3 regions of the Polycladomyces abyssicola genome follow, and region 1 is predicted to be linked to each of the others. Evidence: riboswitches for the same ligand, from Rfam matches in the RefSeq annotation. Region 1 holds a riboswitch; each other region holds the start of a gene.
What was found. Region 1 has a riboswitch for S-adenosylmethionine ahead of KI215_RS11125 (homocysteine synthase). Riboswitches for the same ligand answer to the same signal wherever they lie in the genome.
Positions count from the first base shown of each region.

Region 2: it holds a riboswitch for S-adenosylmethionine, as region 1 does, so the genes downstream of both, metX (homoserine O-acetyltransferase MetX) here and KI215_RS11125 (homocysteine synthase) in region 1, are expected to answer to the same signal.
Region 3: it holds a riboswitch for S-adenosylmethionine, as region 1 does, so the genes downstream of both, metH (methionine synthase) here and KI215_RS11125 (homocysteine synthase) in region 1, are expected to answer to the same signal.

Region 1 is NZ_AP024601.1:2,201,596-2,209,106, reverse strand. It holds gene comER (late competence protein ComER) at 1-3, opposite strand, end outside; gene KI215_RS11135 (helix-hairpin-helix domain-containing protein) at 94-744, shown strand; gene KI215_RS11130 (ornithine--oxo-acid transaminase) at 798-1,991, opposite strand; SAM riboswitch class I at 2,206-2,323, shown strand; gene KI215_RS11125 (homocysteine synthase) at 2,540-3,841, shown strand; gene KI215_RS11120 (hypothetical protein) at 3,820-4,071, opposite strand; gene KI215_RS11115 (aminotransferase class I/II-fold pyridoxal phosphate-dependent enzyme) at 4,144-5,340, shown strand; gene KI215_RS11110 (trans-sulfuration enzyme family protein) at 5,306-6,469, shown strand; gene dcd (dCTP deaminase) at 6,832-7,389, shown strand; gene KI215_RS11100 (class I SAM-dependent methyltransferase) at 7,501-7,511, shown strand, end outside.
Region 2 is NZ_AP024601.1:957,732-965,242, reverse strand. It holds gene sdhB (succinate dehydrogenase iron-sulfur subunit) at 1-640, opposite strand, end outside; gene sdhA (succinate dehydrogenase flavoprotein subunit) at 637-2,397, opposite strand; gene KI215_RS04865 (succinate dehydrogenase cytochrome b558 subunit) at 2,414-3,064, opposite strand; gene metX (homoserine O-acetyltransferase MetX) at 3,285-4,376, opposite strand; SAM riboswitch class I at 4,464-4,603, opposite strand; gene KI215_RS04855 (ABC transporter ATP-binding protein) at 4,666-5,682, opposite strand; gene KI215_RS04850 (ABC transporter permease) at 5,694-6,611, opposite strand; gene KI215_RS04845 (ABC transporter permease) at 6,613-7,511, opposite strand, start outside.
Region 3 is NZ_AP024601.1:2,832,390-2,839,900, reverse strand. It holds gene KI215_RS14130 (ABC transporter permease) at 1-58, opposite strand, end outside; gene KI215_RS14125 (ABC transporter ATP-binding protein) at 55-1,200, opposite strand; gene KI215_RS14120 (ABC transporter substrate-binding protein) at 1,278-2,186, opposite strand; gene KI215_RS14115 (DsbA family protein) at 2,454-3,110, shown strand; gene KI215_RS14110 (disulfide oxidoreductase) at 3,120-3,569, shown strand; SAM riboswitch class I at 3,879-3,994, shown strand; gene metH (methionine synthase) at 4,077-7,511, shown strand, end outside.

The DNA.
Region 1 (7,511 bases):
CATCACAATACCCTCCCCATCCGCATGACGCTGACATTTCTCCTTTAACTCTATGCAGGAGCGGGGAGGAATATGAGGAAAGGGGGAGTAAGGGTGTGGGAGGAAAAGTGGTATCACCGGGTCAATAAGTGGGCGCTGGCGACAGGGGTGCTGGCGCTGGTGGTGATTGGACTCATCGTGTTGTTGATCAACCGTCGGGAAGAGACTGCACCGGTTCCAACCCTGCCCGCCTACAAACCAGCTCTGCCGGCGACACCGTCGAGCGGAAATAGGGAAAAAGCCGCCAAGATTGTCGTCGACGTTAAGGGGGCGGTCAACCATCCGGGTGTGTACAAGTTGTCAGGCGGTTCACGTGTGCAGGACGCGATGCAACAGGCAGGAGGTGCGGCACCGTCAGCGGATGTGAATCGGGTCAACCTGGCTCAGCCGTTGGCTGACGGGATGGTGGTCTATATCCCGCGAAAAGGGGAACAGGTGCCTCCTCCCGTGGCCGGTGCAACCGGTTCGGTTCCAGATGGCGGGACTCAGTCGGGCACGACGGCTAACGGTGGCAAAATTTCGCTCAACTCTGCCACGGCGGAACAGCTAGATCAGCTGGATGGGATTGGACCGTCCAAAGCAGCGGCTATAATACGTTATCGTGAGGAACATGGTCCTTTTCGCTCGGTGGACGAGCTGGCCAACGTTCCGGGGATCGGGGAGAAAACACTGGAAAAGTTTCGCGACCGTTTGACTGTGCCGTGAATCGAGCCAAATTTTAACCCCCTCGTGGATCGAGGGGGTTCTTATATCGTACATCAAGCAGACAACACTTTCCGGATTTTGGCCAGTGCCCAATCCAGCTCTTCTTGGGTAATCGTGAGCGGCGGGGCGAAACGGATGGTGTTTTCGTGCGTCTCTTTGCACAGCAAACCTTCTTCAGCCAGACGTTCGCAATGCGGACGAGCCGGTTCATACAATTCCATTCCGATGAAGAGGCCTTTACCGCGGATTTCCTTGATGATCGGATTTTGGATTTGTTTCAGTTCAGCCATGAAATATTCGCCCAATTCACGAGAGCGCTGAGGCAAGTTTTCTTCCACCAGCACATCCAGTGCAGCCACAGAGACGGCGCAGGCCAACGGGTTGCCGCCAAAGGTGGAACCGTGGGAGCCCGGTTCGAATACCCCCATCACTTCTTTATCCCCGGCCACGGCGGAGATCGGCATCACACCGCCGCCCAACGCTTTCCCCATCACATACAGGTCAGGCCGGACGTCTTCCCAGTCGCAGGCGAACAGTTGACCGGTTCGACCGAACCCGGTTTGGATCTCGTCGGCGATGAACAGGACGTTGTGTTCTTTACATACTCGGTAGGCTTCACGCAGATATCCTTCCGGCGGCACGATAACGCCTGCTTCCCCTTGGATCGGCTCCACCAGGAAGGCGGCTGTGTTGGGCGTAATGGCTGCTTTCAGCGCTTCGACATCACCGTACGGTATGATTTTGAAGCCAGGGGTCAACGGGCCGAATCCGCGTTGGTACTCCTCACTGGACGAGAGAGAGACTGCAGTGATGGTCCGGCCGTGGAAATTGTTTTCACAGACGATGATTTCCGCTTGGTTTTCCGGCACTTTCTTCACATCATATGCCCAGCGCCGGGCCGCTTTGAGGGCGGTTTCCACCGCTTCGGCTCCGGTATTCATCGGCAGAATCATCTCTTTGCCCGTTAACTGAGCCACTTTTTTGTAAAAAAGTCCCAGCTGATCGTTGTGGAACGCACGGGAGGTCAAGGTGACTTTATCCGCTTGTTCTTTCAGCGCCGCGATCAGACGGGGATGGCGGTGTCCATGGTTCAATGCCGAGTAGGCACTCAGCATGTCCATGTACTTGTTGCCGTCAGCATCCTCCACCCAAACACCCTCCGCCTTGGAAATCACGATCGGCAGGGGGTGATAGTTCCTCGCGCCGTATTTTTCCGTCAATTCGATCAACGTTTGGTTCCGTGACATGATAGCCTCCTTGATGATGAATAAATTTGATGTATGGGCGCATATACACACGCCCTGACCCGAAAATAAGCAATCTATCACCATTGTAGATGGAATTTGGAATGGAATCAATGACGGAACTTTTTCTAAAAAAACGGTTGACGGCGGTATGAGAGACCGGTATAATGAAAAACAAGTTTTCTGATAGTCGACACAATTGAATCGGATTTGGAATCTCTTATCGAGAGTGGTGGAGGGACTGGCCCGATGAAACCCGGCAACCCCGGTCTGTACGAACCGGAAGGTGCCAATTCCTGCGGAAACCGACGCCAACGGTTTCCGAGAGATAAGAGAGGAGAGCTGGCGTAACCAAAGCCTCTTCTCTTATCGGAGAAGGGGCTTTTTTATTCCACTGTTTTAGGCTGATGTCACAAGCGGAAAGGCGGCTTTAGTCGGCGAGTGCTCTTTGAGATTGTGTGTTGCAATAGCGAGAGGGACGTTCACACGAACAACAGGTGATTTCTCAGGGAAATCTCAAAGCATTCAATCTCTGCGAAAGGATGATGGTGATGAGCGAAACGCAACAATACGGACTGGAAACGTTGGCGGTCCACGGTGGCCAAGAACCGGACCCGACGACGAATGCGCGAGCGGTACCGATTTACCAGACCACTTCCTATGTGTTCAACGATACGGAGCATGCAGCCAATTTGTTTGCGTTGAAAGAATTCGGCAATATCTACACCCGCATCATGAACCCGACTCAAGATGTGTTTGAAAAGCGGGTGGCTGCGCTGGAAGGTGGCGTCGGTGCGCTGGCGACGAGTTCCGGTCAGGCGGCAATCACCTACTCCATCCTGAACATCGCCAAAGCCGGGGATGAAATTGTCTCATCCAGCAGTTTGTACGGCGGCACATACAACCTGTTCCAACACACCTTGCCCAAACTGGGAATCACTGTGCGGTTCGTCGATCCTTCCGATCCGGAAAATTTCAAAAAGGCAATCAATGAAAAGACACGGGCTGTATTTGGGGAGATCATCGGCAATCCCAAAATGGACGTGCTGGATGTGGAAGCCGTGTCCAAAGTGGCCCATGATGCCGGAGTGCCGCTGATTGTGGACAACACGTTTGCCACGCCGTACTTGTGCCGGCCGATTGAGTTCGGGGCGGACATCGTCGTGCACTCGGCCACCAAATTTATCGGTGGTCATGGTACCAGCATTGGTGGGGTGATTGTGGATTCAGGCAAATTCGACTGGACCAACGGCAAGTTCCCGGAATTGACCGAACCGGACCCGAGTTATCACGGGGTTTCCTACACCGAGGCGGTCGGGCCGCTGGCCTACATCATCAAGGCCCGGGTTCAACTGTTGCGGGACATCGGAGCGTCCATTTCTCCATTCAATGCGTTTTTGTTCTTGCAAGGGTTGGAAACGTTGCATCTGCGTATGGAACGGCACAGCGAAAACGCGCTTCGGGTCGCCAGGTTCCTTCAGGAACACGAACTGGTGGAGTGGGTAAGCCATCCGGGATTGGAAGATCATCCGTCATACGAAAAAGCAAAAAAATACCTGCCCAAAGGGCAAGGCGCCATTTTCACGTTTGGAATCAAAGGTGGTTTGGAAGCGGGCAAAAAACTCATCGAAAACTTACGCCTCTTTTCTCACCTGGCCAACGTGGGTGATTCCAAATCCCTCGTAATCCATCCGGCCAGCACCACGCATCAACAATTGACTGAAGAAGAACAATTGGCCGCAGGCGTAACACCGGAACTGGTCCGCTTGTCCGTAGGAATTGAGTCGGTGGATGACTTGATCGCCGATCTGGATCAGGCATTGAAGAAAAGTCAAAACGTCGTCACGGCTTGATACACCGGGACCATTCGAAACAAATGGTGATCGAGGCTGAAAAAGCCTGTCTCTCCCAAGTGAATCCCGTTATTGATCGATTCTGGGGGAGGATTGGCCTGGTAACCGAGAGCCGGCTCATCCGATGTCGCCACTGGATAAGAGAGACGGGAGACGGAGATTCGGTCGAAGCTCTGATGACGGAATGATTCAGGGGACGTGTTTTCCGGCTGGGACAATCGGGAAAGCACGTCTCCATCTGTGTAACCGAAATGACCAAAAAAGACTTTCCGTACGGTTTTTGGAATAGGGGGAACAATGGCATGCGGATTGAGACACAACTGGCCCAATTGGGTTCAAACAAAGAGACCAAGACCGGGGCGATCAGTTATCCGGTGTATTATTCGACAACCTACCGGCATGCGGGATTGGGACAAAGCACGGGATACGATTACACCCGGACCGCCAACCCGACAAGGACGGTGTTGGAAGAAGCGATCGCCCGCCTGGAGGGTGGGACGGCTGGATTCGCCTGCAGCTCGGGAATGGCTGCCGTACAAACTGTCATGGGATTGTTCGAGCGAGGGGATCACTTGATCGTTTCCCTCGATTTGTATGGGGGAACGTACCGGCTGTTTGAAACGTTGATGACACGGTATGGTCTTTCTTTCAGTTATGTCGATTTCCGCCGTCTGGACGAAGTGAAGGCAGCCATCCGCCCGGAAACGCGCGCCTTTTTCGTCGAGACGCCCACCAATCCCCTGCTGCAGGTAACCGATTTGCATGCTGTCTGTGAAATCGCCCGATGTCATGGATTGATCACGATTGTCGACAACACGTTTATGACGCCGTATTTCCAGCGTCCGATCGAATGCGGGGCGGATATCGTCATTCACAGCGCGACCAAATATTTGGGCGGACACAATGATGTATTGGCTGGCCTGATTGTGACCAAGGGCGACCAGTTGAGTGAACAGATGGCAGCACTGCACAACGCGATCGGCGCCGTGCTGGGACCGCAAGATTCATGGTTGTTGCTTCGCGGGATGAAGACGTTGGCGCTCAGAATGGAGAGGCATCAGGAAAACGCTTATCAATTGGCTCATTTCCTCCGTCAGCACCCGCTGGTGGACGAAGTGTTCTATCCCGCATTGCAGTCGGAGACGTGGGAGATTCAAACCAAACAAGCCGACGGAGGCGGCGGCATGTTGTCGTTCCGCGTGAAATCGCCCGCAATGGTGGGGCCATTGCTCTCTTCGTTGCGATTGATCGCGTTTGCGGAGAGCTTGGGCGGGGTGGAAACGCTCATCACGTATCCGCACACGCAAACACATGCCGACATCCCGGAAGCAACGCGACGCAAAGTCGGGGTGTGCGATCGTCTGCTCCGGTTGTCGGTCGGGATCGAGTATGTGGATGATTTGATTGCTGATCTGGCACAGGCACTGGATGAGGCGGAACGGGTATGGAAGGAGGAAAAGCGGGATGAAATTTGCGACCCGATTGCTCCACAATGGTAACGAGATTTGCCCCCGTACGGGGGCGGCCAGTATACCCATGTATCTCGCATCCACCTATCATCAGTTTGATTTGGATCAACCGGGACGGTACGATTATGCGCGGTCGGGCAATCCGACGCGGGAAGCGCTGGAGAAGACCATCGCCGCGCTGGAGGGAGGCTCCCATGGATTTGCGTTTTCGTCGGGGATGTCAGCCGTCTCCACGGTATTGCTGCTGTTTTCCAACGGGGATCATCTCGTGGCTTCCCAGGATTTGTATGGCGGCACGTATCGGGTGATGGCCGAAGTGCTGCCCCGGTTGGGCATCACGGTTGACTTTGTGGATACGACGGATCTGAACCGGGTAGAGGCGGCGATTCGTCCCAACACCAAGGGAATTTACATCGAAACACCTTCCAACCCCACCTTGAAGGTGACGGATATTGCCGGCACGGCAGAAATTGCCCGACGTCACGGTGCGCTGCTGATTGTGGATAACACGTTTTTGAGCCCGGTCTATCAGAATCCGTTGCTGTTGGGGGCAGATATCGTCATTCACAGTGCAACCAAATTCATTGGTGGGCACAGTGACGTCGTGGCCGGTTTGGTGGCAGTAAAAGATCCTACCTTGGCGGAACGGATCGGTTTCCTGCAAAACGCGATCGGTGCGGTATTGGGTGTGCAGGATGCCTGGTTGGTCCTCAGGGGGATCAAAACACTCAAAACCCGGATGGATACTGCCACCCGTTCCGCAGAAACAATCGCCCAGGCGTTAGCGAATCACCCCGAAGTACATCGGGTGTATTACACAGGACTTCCCTCACACCCTGGCCACCGTTTGCAATGTCAACAATCCAGTGGACATGGTGCAGTTCTGTCGTTCGACGTCGGATCCGGGGAACGGGCGCGGGAGGTGTTGAGTCGCGTACGTCTGCCCATCGTGGCGGTCAGCTTGGGTGCGGTGGAAAGCATCCTCTCCTATCCGGCCAAGATGTCCCATGCTGCGATGCCCCAACATGTCCGGGAGCGACATGGGATCACCGACGGATTGCTCCGGCTGTCCGTCGGACTGGAGGATGTGGAAGACCTGTTGAACGATTTGGAGCAGGCATTGTCGGTCCGATCGGTTTCGGTCGCTTCCAACCGATGATCCGAACACGCTACCCGGAAAGTGGGTATCCGTTTTCCCACGAGTGACCTTTGAGCGCAGTGATTCAACAGCGAGAGGGAGAACGGCGCATCCAGAACCGCGAGTGGTTAAACACTTTGTCAGCAGTCTCACCGGTCAAGGATCACTTGACCGGCTTTTTATTGGATTGAGGATGATTGCAAAGGACTTTCCTTTTATCTGTATCAAAATATGGTAGAATAGAGACATCCTGATACAACGGATTTGTTTTTCCGCAGTTTTCCTGCCCCGGTCTCTTTGCAATCGTTTTTGTCTGTCGTATCATATCGGTTGGAATATACGTCGGCAATATTTGAAATGGGAGAAAAGGAGTCGTACGGGAAATGACGATCAAATCGGACAAGTGGATTCGGAAAATGGCTTTGGAACACGGCATGATCGAGCCGTTCATCGACCGAAACGTCGGCAAGGGGGAAGCCGTCAGTTTCGGTCTGAGCAGTTACGGATATGATCTGCGTGTGGCAGATGAATTCAAGATATTCCATAATGCGCTGAACTCCATCATCGATCCGAAACAGATCGATTCCAACTCGTTTATCGACTTTAAGGGAGATGTTTGCATCATCCCGCCCAATTCGTTTGCATTGGCTCGGTCGGTAGAGTATTTTCGCATCCCGGAAAACGTGCTGGCCGTTTGTGTGGGTAAATCCACGTACGCCCGGTGTGGCATCATCACCAATGTGACACCGTTCGAGCCGGGATGGGAGGGACATGTTACTTTGGAAATTTCCAATACGACGCCGCTTCCCGCCAAAATCTACGCCAACGAGGGACTCTGTCAAGTGCTGTTCTTCGAAAGCGATGAGGCGTGTGAGGTGTCGTATCGGGCCAAGCAGGGAAAATACCAACATCAACGGGGAATCACCTTGCCCAAGGTTTGATGGGGTCAACACTCCTTTCTTATGAAAGGAGTGTTTCTATTTGGGAGGAATGACGTTCGCTGGCGTGGAATAAAAGTGACAGCGATAACACATCTACAAGGGGATCCAATCATGAACCGTGC
Region 2 (7,511 bases), 1.2 Mb from region 1:
TGCCGCATTCCTGCAATCCGCCTTCACCCATCAGCGCTTCCAAACGTTCATCCTTGTTCATCTCACCCGTCGGATGCGAGTTGAACAATGCCACCTGACCAGCCACGAACGGTCCCATAAACTTGGATTTGCTGTTGACGTTGGGGCACGCTTCCAAACAGACCCCACAGGTCATGCACTTGGACAGCTCGTACCGCCATTGGCGTACCGTTTCCGGAATGCGCGGACCCGGCCCCAGGTCGTAAGTACCGTCGATCGGGATCCACGCTTTCACCCGCTTCAATGCGTCAAACATGCGGCTCCGGTCCACGATCAGGTCACGAACGACCGGGAAGGTGCGCATCGGCTCAATCCGGATCGGTTGTTCCAGGTGATCGATCAAAGCGGTGCAGGCTTGTCGGGGACGCCCGTTGATCACCATGGAGCAGGCCCCGCACACTTCTTCCAAACAGTTGGATTCCCACACGACCGGTGTGGTTTCCTTGCCTTCAGCATTGACCGGGTTGCGCTGGATTTCCATCAACGCGGAAATGACGTTCATGTTTTTCCGGTACGGGATACGGAACTCTTCCTTATACGGTTTGGAATCAGGTCCGTCTTGCCGGGTGATGATCAGGTGTACGGTTTGTTGTTCACTCATTTCTTCGCCGCCTCCTCTTTCGCCACGTCATACCGGCGCGGACGCGGTTTGATCAACGAGATGTCAACCGGTTCGTATTCGAACGCCGGTCCGTCCTCGGTGAATTTGGCCTTGGTCGTTTTCAGCCACTCTTCGTCGTTCCGTTCCGGGAACTCGGGTTTGTAGTGAGCACCGCGGCTTTCATTTCGATGGTAAGCTCCCAGCGTAATCACCCGGGCCAATTGCAGCATGTTCCACAACTGGCGGGTAAAGGAGACGGCTTGGTTGCTCCATTTGCTGGTGTCGCTCATATTGATGTTTTGATAGCGTTCCATCAGCTCTTGAATTTTCTCGTCCGTTTTCAACAGGCGGTCATTGTACCGAACGACCGTCACGTTGTCGGTCATCCATTGACCCAGCTCCTGATGCAGTTTGTAGGCGTTTTCGGTGCCATCCATCTTGAGCAGCTGTTCGTATTTGGCTTCCTCGTCTTTGACAATGGATTCATACAGCGTGGACGGCAGGTCTTCCGCCGATTTTTCCAATCCGCGCACATACTCGATCGCTTTGGGTCCGGCCACCATGCCGCCGAAGATGCACGACAGTAGCGAGTTGGCTCCGAGACGGTTGGCGCCGTGGTATTGATATTCGCACTCGCCCGCGGCAAACAGCCCGGGGATGTTGGTCATCTGATTGTAGTCGACCCACAGTCCGCCCATCGAATAGTGCACTGCCGGGAAGATTTTCATCGGTACTTTACGCGGGTCTTCACCCATGAACTTCTCATAAATCTCGATGATACCACCCAATTTGATATCCAGCTCTTTGGGATCTTTGTGGGACAGATCAAGGTAAACCATGTTTTCCCCGTTGATCCCGAGCTTCATGTCCACGCAGACTTTGAAGATGGCTCGCGTGGCAATATCCCGCGGTACCAGGTTACCGTAAGCCGGGTACATTTCCTCAAGGAAGTACCACGGTTTGCCGTCTTTATAGGTCCAGACACGACCACCTTCTCCCCGCGCGGACTCGGACATCAAGCGCAATTTGTCATCGCCAGGGATCGCGGTCGGATGTACTTGGATGAACTCCCCGTTGGCGTAATAGGCACCTTGTTGATACACCGCACTGGCCGCCGAACCGGTGTTGATCATCGAGTTGGTCGATTTGCCGAAGATCATGCCCAAACCGCCCGTCGCCAAGATCACAGCGTCGGCCAGGAAGGCCTTGATCTCGTGACTACGCAGGTTTTGCGCCACAATCCCGCGGCAACGACCTTCATCGTCCAAGATCACCTTCAGAAATTCCCAATGCTCGTACTTGGTGACCCGGCCGGCCACTTCCCAGCGGCGAACTTGCTCGTCCAATGCATAGAGCAATTGTTGCCCCGTAGTCGCCCCGGCATAAGCGGTACGGTGGTGTTTGGTACCCCCGAATCGGCGGAAGTCGATCAATCCTTCCGGCGTTCGGTTGAACGGCACTCCCATACGGTCCATCAGGTAAATGATGCCCGGCGCTGCTTCACACATCGCTTTGACCGGGGGTTGGTTGGCCAAAAAGTCCCCGCCGTAGATCGTGTCGTCAAAGTGTTCCCACGGCGAGTCACCTTCCCCTTTGGTGTTGACCGCACCGTTGATCCCGCCCTGCGCACACACCGAGTGGGAACGTTTCACGGGCACAAGCGAAAACAACTCGACATTGGCACCCGCTTCCGCCGTCTTGATGGCGGCCATCAGACCGGCCAATCCGCCACCCACGATAATGATTTTCTCGTTCATTGAACACTGCCCCCTTTTAACGCTGCGCCAACTGGTTCAAAAACTCCGGATTGTGGAATGCGAACAGGGCACTGATGCCGATGTACGACACAACCACGAAAAGGGCCATGCACACCCAAGTGGATACATACTGTGCACGCGGTCCGACCGTAATGCCCCAGCTGACCAAAAACGACCAGATCCCGTTGCTGAAGTGGAAAACAGCAGCAACGACCCCGATCAAGTACAGTGCAAAATTGACGTCATTGCTGAGAATCTGGTGCATCATCACTGTCAACTCACGCGACGTCAAATCATGCAAGGCTACCTGAACCCTCGTTTCCCATACATGCCATCCCACGAAAATCAGTGTGATGATGCCGGTCACGCGTTGCAACATAAACATGTAGTTACGGAACGTGCCGTGATTCACAACGTTATTTTTCGCCTGGAACGCGATGTGCAGACCATACAGCGCATGGTACAACAAAGGCAGGTAGATGAACACCGTTTCCAGAGCGAGCAGGAACGGCAGATGCCAGATCCACTCCACCTTTTCTTGGAAAACGGCGGGGCCTCTGGTCGCAAAATAGTTCGTCAACAAGTGCTCGACCAAAAAAAAGCCCACCGGAATGACACCCAGCAACGAGTGCAGCCGACGGTTGAAGAAACTACTGTGATTGCTCATCTTGCGCCCTCCAATAACCCCTTGTAAATTGACTTTGATAGTGCGATCAAGCCGTGATGTCAACCCGCTTCCCAAACGTTTCGACAAGTGTGGCGAAATGCCTTGGACTGGATCTAATGCGGTCCAGTGGATAGAAAGGGGTTTCAACTTTGTGAACAACCTTATTGTACTCCCAATTGTTCGACAGCGTCAAGGAAAGGGGTAGCTTCTCCCCGGAATGCTACCCCTCCAAAAATTCCCGGATTACCGGTCCCATCTTTTCGTATTCGATCAAAAATGCATCATGTCCGTACGGGGATCGTAATTCCCACAGCTGTGCATCTTTTCCCTGCTCCCGTAATTCCCGGTACAGTGTTCGTTGCTCCTCAATTTGAAACAACCGATCCTCCTCAATGCCGATGATCAACGCACGGGAGCGAATCTTCGACAGCGCGGCCGCCATTCCGCCGCGCCCCCTGCCCACATCATGCGTGTCCATCGCTTTGAGCAGACACAAATAACTGTTGGCATCAAACCGGTTAACCAGTTTTTCTCCCTGATAACGCAGATAGCTTTCCACCTGAAATGTCGCGTCCCGGGACCATTCCGGTACATTGGTCTGCAGCCGGCGTTGGAACCGCTGATGGAACAACGTGTCCGTTCGGTAGGTAACCATTCCGACCATCCTGGCGATAGCCAAACCTTTTTTCGGCCCCGGTCCCGGGTAGTAATCGCCTCCCTGCCAGTCCGGATCGGACATGATGGCTTGGCGCCCGATATCGTTGTAGGCGATGGCCATGGGGGACAACGCGGCTGTGGTGGCGATGGGGATCAAATTCTCCACCGCTTCAGGGTATAAGATGCCCCATTCCAGTACCTGCATTCCCCCCATGGAACCGCCGACGATGGTATGAACCCGATCGATGCCCATTTTCTGAAGGGTACGATACTGCACGTGGACCATATCCCGAATGGTGACCGGGGGAAAACTCGAACCATAAGGCCGCCCCGTGGCCGGATTGATGGATGACGGACCCGTACTTCCATTACAGCCGCCAAGTACATTGGTGGTGACGACAAAATAGCGGTTGGTATCGATGTAGCGACCGGGCCCGATCAACCCGTCCCACCAGCCGGGGTCCCGTTCATCCCCGACGGCATGCGCATCTCCTGTCAACGCGTGACAAACCAATACCACGTTGTCCCGGTCCACCGACAGTTTTCCCACCGTCTCCACCGCAATGTGCACATCCTGCAGTGTTTCCCCGCATTCCAACGCTACCGGCCCCACGGCCACCGTTTTCTTTGTCACCGTATCGACGCTGGTTACCACGCGTTTTCTCTCCTTTTTTAAAAGGAAACACCCTCTTCGATCAGAAGAGGGTGTCGTCTGCTCCCATGCCATCGCAGTCCGTCCCCCTTCTCATCTCTCAGAACCTGTCGGTTCTGCAGGAATTGGCACCATTCCCCGCCGTTTGATGTGTGTTTTTGGTGCACACAGGTAAACGGGGTGGTTGCCGGGCTTCATCGGGCCAGTCCCTCCGCCGCTCTGGATAAGAAGGTGTTTCCTGATATTCGTATTTGAAGCTTATGATACGATGGATCGAAATTTCTGTCAATGTTTACTTGGACGAAATGCGCACGATCGGTTCATGCGAGACGGACGGTGCTTCTGGGTGTTCCAGCCAGCAACTAACGCGATGCGTCTGGGATACCTCACTCACCTCGGGCATCTCGTCGTTGCAAATATACATCGTGTACGGACAACGATCGGCAAACGGGCAACCTTTGGGCGGATCGAACAGATCCGGCGGGGACCCGGGGATTGGCTTCAACTCCTGCTTCCGATCCAAATCCAGCCGAGGCATAGAAGCCAACAACCCCCAGGTGTATGGATGACGTGGCCTGTAGAAGATCTCTTCCACCGTTCCCGTCTCCACCACCTTGCCTCCGTACATCACCGCCACGCGTTGCGCCATTTCCGCCACCACACCCAAATCGTGGGTGATCAGAATGACAGCGGTGTCCGTTTTCTTTTGCAGTTCCTTCAGCAGTTCGATGATCTGTGCTTGGATGGTCACGTCCAATGCCGTGGTCGGCTCATCTGCGATCAAAATCTTCGGATTGCAGGCCAATGCGATGGCGATCATGGCTCGTTGCCGCATCCCGCCGCTGAATTCGTGAGGATAATTGTTGATCCGTGTCTCGGGGCTGGGAATGCCCACTAAACGCAACATTTCCACTGCGCGTTGGCGCGCTTCGGAAGGGGAAATGCGCTGGTGCCAAATCAGCCCCTCCATGATCTGCTTACCCACTGTCATCGTCGGGTTGAGCGATGTCATCGGGTCCTGAAAGATCATCCCGATCTCGGAGCCGCGTACCTGGAACATCTCTTTTTCCGTCAACTTCAACAGATTTTTCCCGTCAAAAAGAATTTCACCGCTCTTGATTTTGCCGGGCGGAGAAGGAATCAAGCGCATAATCGCCTGTGCAGTGACGCTTTTGCCACTGCCCGACTCCCCGACAATGGCCAATGCTTCTCCCTTTTCCAACGTCAGGTTGACACCCCGGACCGCTTGTACTTCTCCTGCATAGGTGTGAAACGACACATGCAAATCGCGAATCTCCAACAATGCCACGTTGATCCACCTCATTTCCGCATCTTGGGATCGAGCGCGTCACGCAGACCGTCACCGAACACGTTGAAGGCCAACATCGTCAAGCTGAGGAAAAAGGCAGGGAAAAACAGCCGCCACCAATCTTCCGAAAAGATGACGACCAACGAATCGTTGATCATCGTCCCCCAACTGGCTTGCGGGGCCTGCACGCCCAACCCCAGAAAGCTGAGAAAGGCTTCAGCGAAAATGGCATTGGGCACCGTAAACGTCAGCATGACGATGATGGGTCCCATGGCGTTGGGAATCAAATGTTTGAACAGGAGGCGCTTGGTATCGGCTCCCAGGGTACGTGCCGCCAACACGAACTCCTGTTGTTTCAGCTGCAGCACTTGACCCCGTACCAACCGTGCCATATTGAGCCATCCCGTCGCAGTCAGTGCAATGATGATGGTGCCCAAACCCGGCTCCAGCACGACCAATAGCAACACGACGGTGAGCAGATACGGCAATCCCCACAAAATGTCCACGATCCGCATCATCACTTCGTCCACCTTGCCACCGCGATAACCGGCAATGCCACCGTACAGCACGCCAATGCACAAGTCGATCAAGGCTGCGGCCAGTCCGATCTCCAGTGAAATGCGCCCACCGTACCAGGTGCGGACAAAGACATCTCTCCCCAGATCATCGGTACCAAACCAGTGTTCGCCCGAAGGCGCCATGTTTTTTCCGTCCAAATCCTGCTCATAGTACGAATAAGAAGATAAATGCGGACCAATGATCGACATCACCGCAAGCAAAATGATCGTCACCAGTCCGGCTATCGCCAGTTTGTTCTGTTTCAGCCGCCGCCAGACGTCCTGGGTATAGGTGATGCTGGGCCGCTTGATCGTTTCCGCCTCTTGGGACCGTTTGGGAACACGTTCGAATCGTTGTGCCGGAATCGCCATCTCAGTTCGCCTCCTTGTGTCCGACTTTGATCCGCGGATCAATCCAACCGTAAATCAAGTCGACGAGAAAGTTCATTAAGATGAGAAAGGCGGAATAGAAGATCGTGATCCCCATGATCACCGGGTAATCACGGTTGGTCACGCTGTCGACAAAGTATTTCCCGATGCCGGGGATGGAGAAGATCTTCTCGATGACGAAACTGCCGGTCAAAATACCCGCAGTCAGCGGCCCCATGATGGTCACAACCGGCAAGATGGCATTGCGCAAAGTATGGTGGATAATGACACGTCTAGGGGACAATCCTTTGGAGCGGGCTGTTCGGATGTAATCCTGATTCAACACCTCCAGCATGCTGGAACGCATCAGCCGTGTGACCATCGCCAACGGCAGTACGGCCAACGCGATCGTCGGCATGATGCTGTATTCAAACCCCTCCCAGGTTGCGATCGGGAGCAGTTCCCACTCCAGACCCAGATATTTTTGCAAAATTGGTGCCATGACGAAGCTGGGAATCGACACACCCAATACAGCGATCACGGTGGCCGTATAATCCGGGATGCGATTCTGCCGGAGCGCGGCAATCGCCCCCAACGTCAAACCAAGGATCAGCGACAAGATGATCGCTTGCACCCCCAACTGGGCGGATGCGGGAAATCCTTCGCTGATAATTTCGTTGACCGTGCGGGTGGTGTATTTGATCGAGGGACCGAGATCCATCATCACCAGGTTTTTCATATAGTAGAGATACTGCTCCGGGTACGACTTGTCCAAATGATACGCCGCCTTGAGATTTTTCAGGGTTTCCGGTGGCAATTTTTTCTCACCGGTGAACGGATCGCCCGGCACTGCCAGCATCATCATGAATGTCAACGTGGCGATCAACCACAGGGAAATCAACA
Region 3 (7,511 bases), 630 kb from region 1:
CGACGAATGCCATCCAGATGTCTGATTTCCGACTGACGATCGTTTCCCACAGGCTCATATTGTCACGCTCCCTTCCGGTTGATGATGTGTCCAGTCGGCCAGTCCGCGCATCATGCTGCCGCGGGTGACGACACCGATGAGCCGTTTCCCCTCCACTACGGGTACGGCATTTTGCTTACCGTCCCTGAACACTTCGGCCACCTCGTTGACCGGGTTATCGATCGTGAGGGTGGGAATCTCCGTTTCCATGATGTCTGCAACCGTGCAATCTTCCTGATTGTAGTGTTGATCCACCTTCTCTAAGGTAACGCTGCCCAGCAGTTGGCGTTGGCTGTCGATGACGAACAAGCTGTCTACTTTTTTCTCTTTCATGATGCGGAACGCTTCGGCCAATCCCCGTTTGGGTGAAACGGTAGCCGGAGACTGATGCATCAGGTCCTGTGCCGTCGGAACGGCCTTCTCTGCTGCATTCGTCAGTCGTTCCTCACCGATGAATCCGCGTACGAATTCGTTGGCCGGTCGACGCAGGATACGGTCAGGACTGTCCACTTGTACCAGCTTGCCGTCATTCATGATAGCGATCCGGCTGGCGATCCTGATCGCTTCATCCATGTCGTGGGTGACGAACACGATGGTTTTTTGTATCGACTCTTGCAGGTTTACCAGTTCCTCCTGCAATTGTTCCCGACTGATCGGGTCGAGCGCGCTGAACGGCTCATCCATCAGAATGATGTCCGGCTCACCCGCCAGTGCCCGGATGACACCGACACGCTGTTGTTGCCCCCCGCTCAGCTCCGACGGGTACCGGTCCTTGTATGTGTCGGGGTCCAGACCGACCAAGTCCATCAACTCGTTTACCCGTTGCCGGTAACGCTCGGGATGCCATTTTTTCAGCTTGGGTACCAGGGCGATATTTTGTTCGATGGTCATGTGGGGAAACAGGCCGATCTCTTGGATCACGTACCCGATATTGCGCCTGAGTTCGACAGGGTCGATTTGGGAGATGTCTTGCCCGTCGATCGTGATCGTACCGCTCGTCGGTTCGATCAGCCGGTTGATCATACGCATGGTCGTCGTTTTCCCGCACCCGCTGGGGCCGATCAGGACGAGCAACTCCCCTTTTTGGATTTCCAGATTCAGATTGTCGATGGCAACCGTGCCATCTTTGTACCGCTTGCTTACATTTTCAAAACGAATCATATTTTTCCTCCCCTTTCCAAATTTTCTCCCCTTTCCAAGCGATTCACACCCTCATGCCCTCTCAGCGGGTGCCTACATCAGCGTGGAATCAAACCCTTGGATTTCAGAAAGTCCCGTGCTGCCTCCTGTGGCGTTTTCCGTTTGCTGTTCACTTCGTCGTTCATTTTCATCATGTCGGGAATGGTGATTTTGCCGGCCAACCCGTTCAATGTTTTTTCCAGTCCCGGATTGGCGCGCAACACTGCTTGTCGCACCACCGGCACCGCGTCGTAAGGCGGGAAATATTTCATATCATCCTCGAGCGTCGCCAAGTGCAACTGCTTGATCCGCGGATCGGTGGTGAAGGCGGTAATCACGTCGACATCCCCGTTATCAACGGCTTTGTACATCAGATCCTCATCCAGCGTCACCTTTTTGCCGAAGGACAGGCCGTACATTTTCGTCATTCCGTCATACCCGTCTTTCCGCTCAAAGAAAGTGGCCGGGGCACCGAAGGATAGTCGGGGAGCCAACCGTTTCAGGTCGCTTACCTTGGTGACATGGAGCTGTTTCGCTTTGTCCGCCCGCATCGCCAGGGCATACGTGTTGTAAAAGCCCAACGGTTTCAGCCAGGTGCTGCCGAATTGGGTTTCGTATCCTTTTTTGGTTTGCTGGTAAATATACTGAGGAGTCATTCCCGGCTTGTAAGGTTTTTTGAGAATCGCCTGGTAACCTGTTCCAGAATACTCTACAATAGCGTCGATTTCCCCTTGCTTAAGGGCTTGGACCAGGATCGCTTCCGTGCCCAACCCTTCGCGCACTTGTACGTCCATATCCGTGTGGGCCTTCAAATATTCGCCCAAAATGTGGGCCAAGATCCACTGCTCGGTCCAGTCCTTGCCCGAGATAACGATTTTTCCGGGCTCGGCGGTCTTCCCGTCTTTGCATGCGGTGAGACTGACCAACAAAATGAGACAAATGGATAACAGCCAACTTCTTTTTAGCATCCAATCCCCTCCATACATGCTAACCTTTAAACACGTACCCTTTATTCGCCCGGAATAAACGGCTTTTTTTCCACAGAGATTGTAAATTTTTTCAGTCAAGCTAAATGATGCATTTCTGAAGTCCCCATTTTCCTTGTTTTATGCGATAATAGAAAGCAAATCCGATAGTGGAACGGATCAGATGGGAAGGAGAACTTTATGGGGAAAAAGAACCGACAAAAGAAGAAGCAATCCGTGTCGTACCAGGCAAAAAGGAAGAAAAAGGACATGAGAATGTTGACGATGATCACGGTGGGGTTGGTAGTGCTCATCGTGGGCATCTTCGGAATCGCGCATATGGCTGCTGACGGTCAACAGGAGAAAATCAACCGGTTGGCGCAGGGTCAACCCGTCCTGGGCGATCCGAATGCACCAGTCACTTTGATCGAATTCGGAGATTTCAAGTGTCCGGTGTGCAAACGGTTCGAGGAAACCGTCTTTCCTTTGTTGAAAAAGGAATATATCGACACCGGCAAGGTCAAGATGGCATTTCTCAACATGCAGTTCATCGGGCCGGATTCGGTGACGGCCGGCATCGCGGGGGAGTCGATCTACCGTCAAAATCCGCAGGCATTCTGGCAGTTTTATGACGCGGTCTACCGGAATCAGCAGGACGAGTACACCATCTGGGCCACGCCGGAGTTTCTGGTGCAATTGGCCAAGCAACACGTTTCCGGCATCGATGTGAAACGTCTGGAACAAGACATCCGCACCCGGAAATACGAGGCGGATGTACAGCGGGATATGGCCAACGGAAAGAAACTGGGCATCAATTCGGTTCCGACGATCTACGTCAACGGAAAAGAAGTGGAAAATCCGCTGGACTACAACCAATTGAAACAAGCGTTGGATGAAGCGCTTCAAGAATCGGGCAAGAAAGGATAATCCGGAATGATGGCGTGGATTCGGCAATACGGATTGTATTTCGCATGGGTGGTGTCATTGGTTGCGACGGGAGGCAGTTTGTATTTCAGCGAGATCGCGTTGTTTGAACCATGCAAGTTGTGCTGGTTTCAGCGGATTTTCATGTATCCGTTGACGGTGCTGCTGGGAATTGCCAGCTATCGGGATGACCGGAGGATTATCCCCTACACGCTGCCGCTCAGTGTGATTGGTGGTTCGATCTCGCTTTATCATTATTTGCTGCAAAAGGTACCGGCGATGAAGTCGTTCACTCCCTGCACGCAGGGAGTGCCGTGTACGGGTGACTATATCAACTGGTTCGGAATTGTCACCATTCCCTTTTTGGCATTGACGGCGTTTGTATTGATCACTTGGTTTCTAATGGCAGCTCGGACGGCGGAATCGGACGAAAATGAAACAGCTACGGAACAGGAAGCATAAACGGTATCGGATTCGGTTGTCCGTTACTCCGGCAGTGCATGACCTGAAACGGGAGCGAGGAGCGTACAAAAAAACGCACGTGAGGTGTAAAACGGGCGGTCCGGTCGGTCAAACACGGAGAAATGTTTTCACGCAAAAGCATATACTATGTTTGAAGAGAACCAGGAACCAGGACGAGGGTGTGTCTGGAGTCATTTCGTGAGGGGAAAGACCTGAAATCATTGACAGGTGCCCCGTTCTTTTTGTATATTTATCTCCAAATCCTTCGTTTGTCAGTTCGGAAAAAATCACATAATCCGATTAGCGGAACTCTTATCCAGAGCGGCGGAGGGACTGGCCCGATGAAGCCCGGCAACCTATTTGAAAGGGATAGCCTTTCAAATGTGGTGCCAATTCCTGCAGAGGGTATCTCTGGGAGATGAGAGTTTGCGCGTTTACGACGCCAACCTTTCATCCGATCAGAGATGAAAGGTTTTTTATTTGATGGAAGGAAAGAGGATGATGGACATGGGTATTCAACCGTTGTCGGAACGGATGAAAGAAAAAATTCTGATTCTGGACGGCGCGATGGGAACGATGCTGCAAAATGCCTGTTTGACGGCGGAGGATTTTGGTGGCGAAGCGTATGAGGGATGTAACGAAATGCTCAACCTGACGCGCCCCGATCTGATCCAATCCATTCATGAAGTCTATCTGGAAGCAGGAGCGGACATCGTGGAGACCAACACGTTCGGTGCCACGTCGGTGGTATTGGCCGAGTACGGACTGGAGAGCCGTGTGGAAGAGATCAACCGCGCAGCGGTGGCTTGCGCCCGCAAAGCTGTGGACAAATGGACGCGGGACGGTTCTCCCCGGTATGTGGCCGGGGCGATGGGACCGACAACCAAGACGCTCTCGGTGACGGGCGGTATCACGTTCGACCAGTTGGTGGACGCGTATTACGAACAGGCACGTGCGCTGTTGTTGGGTGGCGTGGATGCGTTGCTGTTGGAGACCTCCCAGGACACGCTGAATGTGAAAGCGGGCGGAATCGGGATCCGGCGGGCATTTGCCGAGTTGGGAACCGAAGTTCCGATCCTGATTTCCGGCACGATCGAACCGATGGGCACCATGTTGGCCGGGCAAAATGTGGAGGCTTTCTACGTGTCTATCTCCCATCTCCGTCCCTTGTGTGTAGGGTTGAACTGTGCGACCGGCCCGGAATTTATGCGTGACCACTTGCGAACGCTGGCTTCTATGGCCGATTGTGGGGTGAGCTGTTATCCCAACGCCGGTTTGCCCGACGAGGAGGGAAGGTATCACGAGACGCCGCAGGGACTGGCTGCCAAACTGGCTGCCTTTGCCGATGCCGGCTGGCTCAACATGGCGGGAGGATGTTGCGGTACGACACCGGATCATATCCGTGCGCTGGCGGAGGCATTGAGGGACAAACGCCCCCGCCCCGTACCGGAACGGCATATTCCGGCGGTATCCGGTATCGAACCCGTTTATGTAGAGGCGGACAATCGACCGATTCTCGTCGGTGAGCGGACGAACGTGATCGGATCGCGCAAATTTCGTACCTTGATCCAGGAGGGGGAGTATGAAGCCGCCGCGGAAATTGCCCGCAAACAGGTGAAAAACGGTGCCCAGGTGATCGACGTGTGTCTGGCTGATCCTGATCGGGACGAACTGGAGGATATGCGGCGGTTTTTGACCTACGCTGTCAAGGTGATCAAAGCACCGCTGATGATCGACTCCACATCGCCCGAGGTAATGGAGGAGGCGTTGAAGTTTTCGCAGGGCAAAGCCATTCTCAACTCGATCAACCTGGAAGACGGGGAAGAGCGGTTTGAAAAGGTGGTGCCCCTGATTCACCGCTACGGTGCGGCGGTTGTGGTGGGCACAATCGACGAACGTGGCATGGCCGTCGACCGCGAGCGGAAATGGGAGGTGGCCGAACGCTCCTACCGCTTGTTGACGGAAAAGTACTGCATTCCGGAAGAAGATATCATTTTCGACCCGCTGGTTTTCCCCGTCGGGACGGGCGATGAAGCGTATATCGGATCGGCCAAGGAAACTGTGGAGGGCATTCGTCTGATCAAGGAACGTTTGCCGCGTTGCCAGACGATTTTGGGTATCTCCAACGTGTCGTTCGGCTTGCCGCCGGCGGGACGGGAAGTGTTGAACGCCGTCTTTTTGTATCACTGTACCAAGGCGGGATTGGACTACGCCATCGTCAATACCGAAAAACTGGAGCGCTATGCGTCCATCCCGCAGGAAGAAGTCCGTTTGGCGGAACGTTTGCTGTTTGAGACCAACCATGAGAACTACGAAGCAGTGTTGGCCGAGTTTGTGCAGTTTTACCGCGCCAAGAAAACGGAGACGAAGTCATCGGGAGAAACGTTGCCGTTGGAAGAGCGACTGGGGCAATATATCGTGGAGGGAACCAAGGACGGATTGATCGATGATCTCAAGCTGGCGTTGGAGAAGTACAGTCCGCTGGAGATCATCAACGGTCCGCTGATGGCGGGAATGGACGAAGTGGGACGGTTGTTCAACGACAACCAACTGATCGTGGCCGAAGTGCTGCAAAGTGCCGAAGTGATGAAGGCGGCTGTCGCGTTTCTGGAGCCGTACATGGAGAAAACGGAGTCGAACATCAAAGGCAAGATTCTGTTGGCCACGGTCAAGGGGGATGTGCATGACATCGGGAAAAACCTGGTGGAGATCATCCTGTCCAACAACGGATTTGAAGTGGTCAACCTCGGGATCAAGGTGCCACCGGAACAACTGATTGCCGCCTGTCGAGAGGAACAGCCGGACGCCATCGGTCTGTCCGGGCTGTTGGTCAAATCGGCACAACAGATGGTCGTCACCGCACAGGATTTGAAAGCGGCGGGAATCAATGTCCCTTTGTTGGTGGGCGGGGCTGCTTTGACCCGAAAATTCACGGAAACCCGTATCCGCCCCGAATACAATGGGCTGGTCCTGTACGCCAAAGATGCGATGGACGGATTGGAATTGGCCAACCGGCTGACCGACCCTGACAAACGGAAACAGTTGGAGCGTCAGTGGCAGGAGCAATTGACAGCGGCGACCACGGTCACGGTTCGACCAAGTGAAGAAAAGGTGCCGACGGCACCGCGTCGATCCGATGTTTCCCGCGAAGCGCCGGTATTTACCCCGCCTGATTTCGACCGGCACATTTTGCGGAACTATCCGCTGTCCCATCTGCGGCCGTACATCAACGAACAGATGCTTTTGGGCAAACACCTGGGGCTCAAAGGCAACGTGGAGCAGCTGTTGGCAAACGGCGACGAAAAAGCGTTGCGGTTGAGGGAAGAGGTGGACCGCCTGCTGGGAGAGGCGCGGGAAAACGGGATTTTGCAGGCGCACGGGATGTATCGGTTCTTCCCTGCACAGGCGGATGGAGATGCAGTGCTCGTGTATGATCCGAATGACACGAACCGTGTGTTGCAACGGTTTGATTTTCCCCGCCAGAAGAAGCCGCCCTACCTGTGTTTGGCTGATTTCCTGCGGCCGAAAGAGTCCGGCGTGATGGATGTGGTCGGGTTTTTGGTCGTGACGGCGGGCGCGGGTGTCCGGGAACTGGCCGAGGAGTGGAAGCAACGGGGCGATTATTTCCGTTCGCATCTCCTGCAGGCGACAGCTTTGGAGTTGGCGGAGGCGTTCGCAGAGCGGCTGCATCAGGTGATGCGCGACGTGTGGGGATTTCCTGATCCGCCGGAAATGACGATGAAGGAACGCTTCGGCGCTCGTTATCAAGGAATTCGCGTCTCGTTCGGCTATCCCGCATGTCCCCGTCTGGAGGATCAGGAAAAGTTGTTTGCTTTGATGGAACCGGAGGCCATCGGTGTTCACCTGACGGACGGGTGGATGATGGAACCGGAGGCATCGGTGTCCGCGATGGTGTTCGCGCATCCGGAAGCACGATATTTC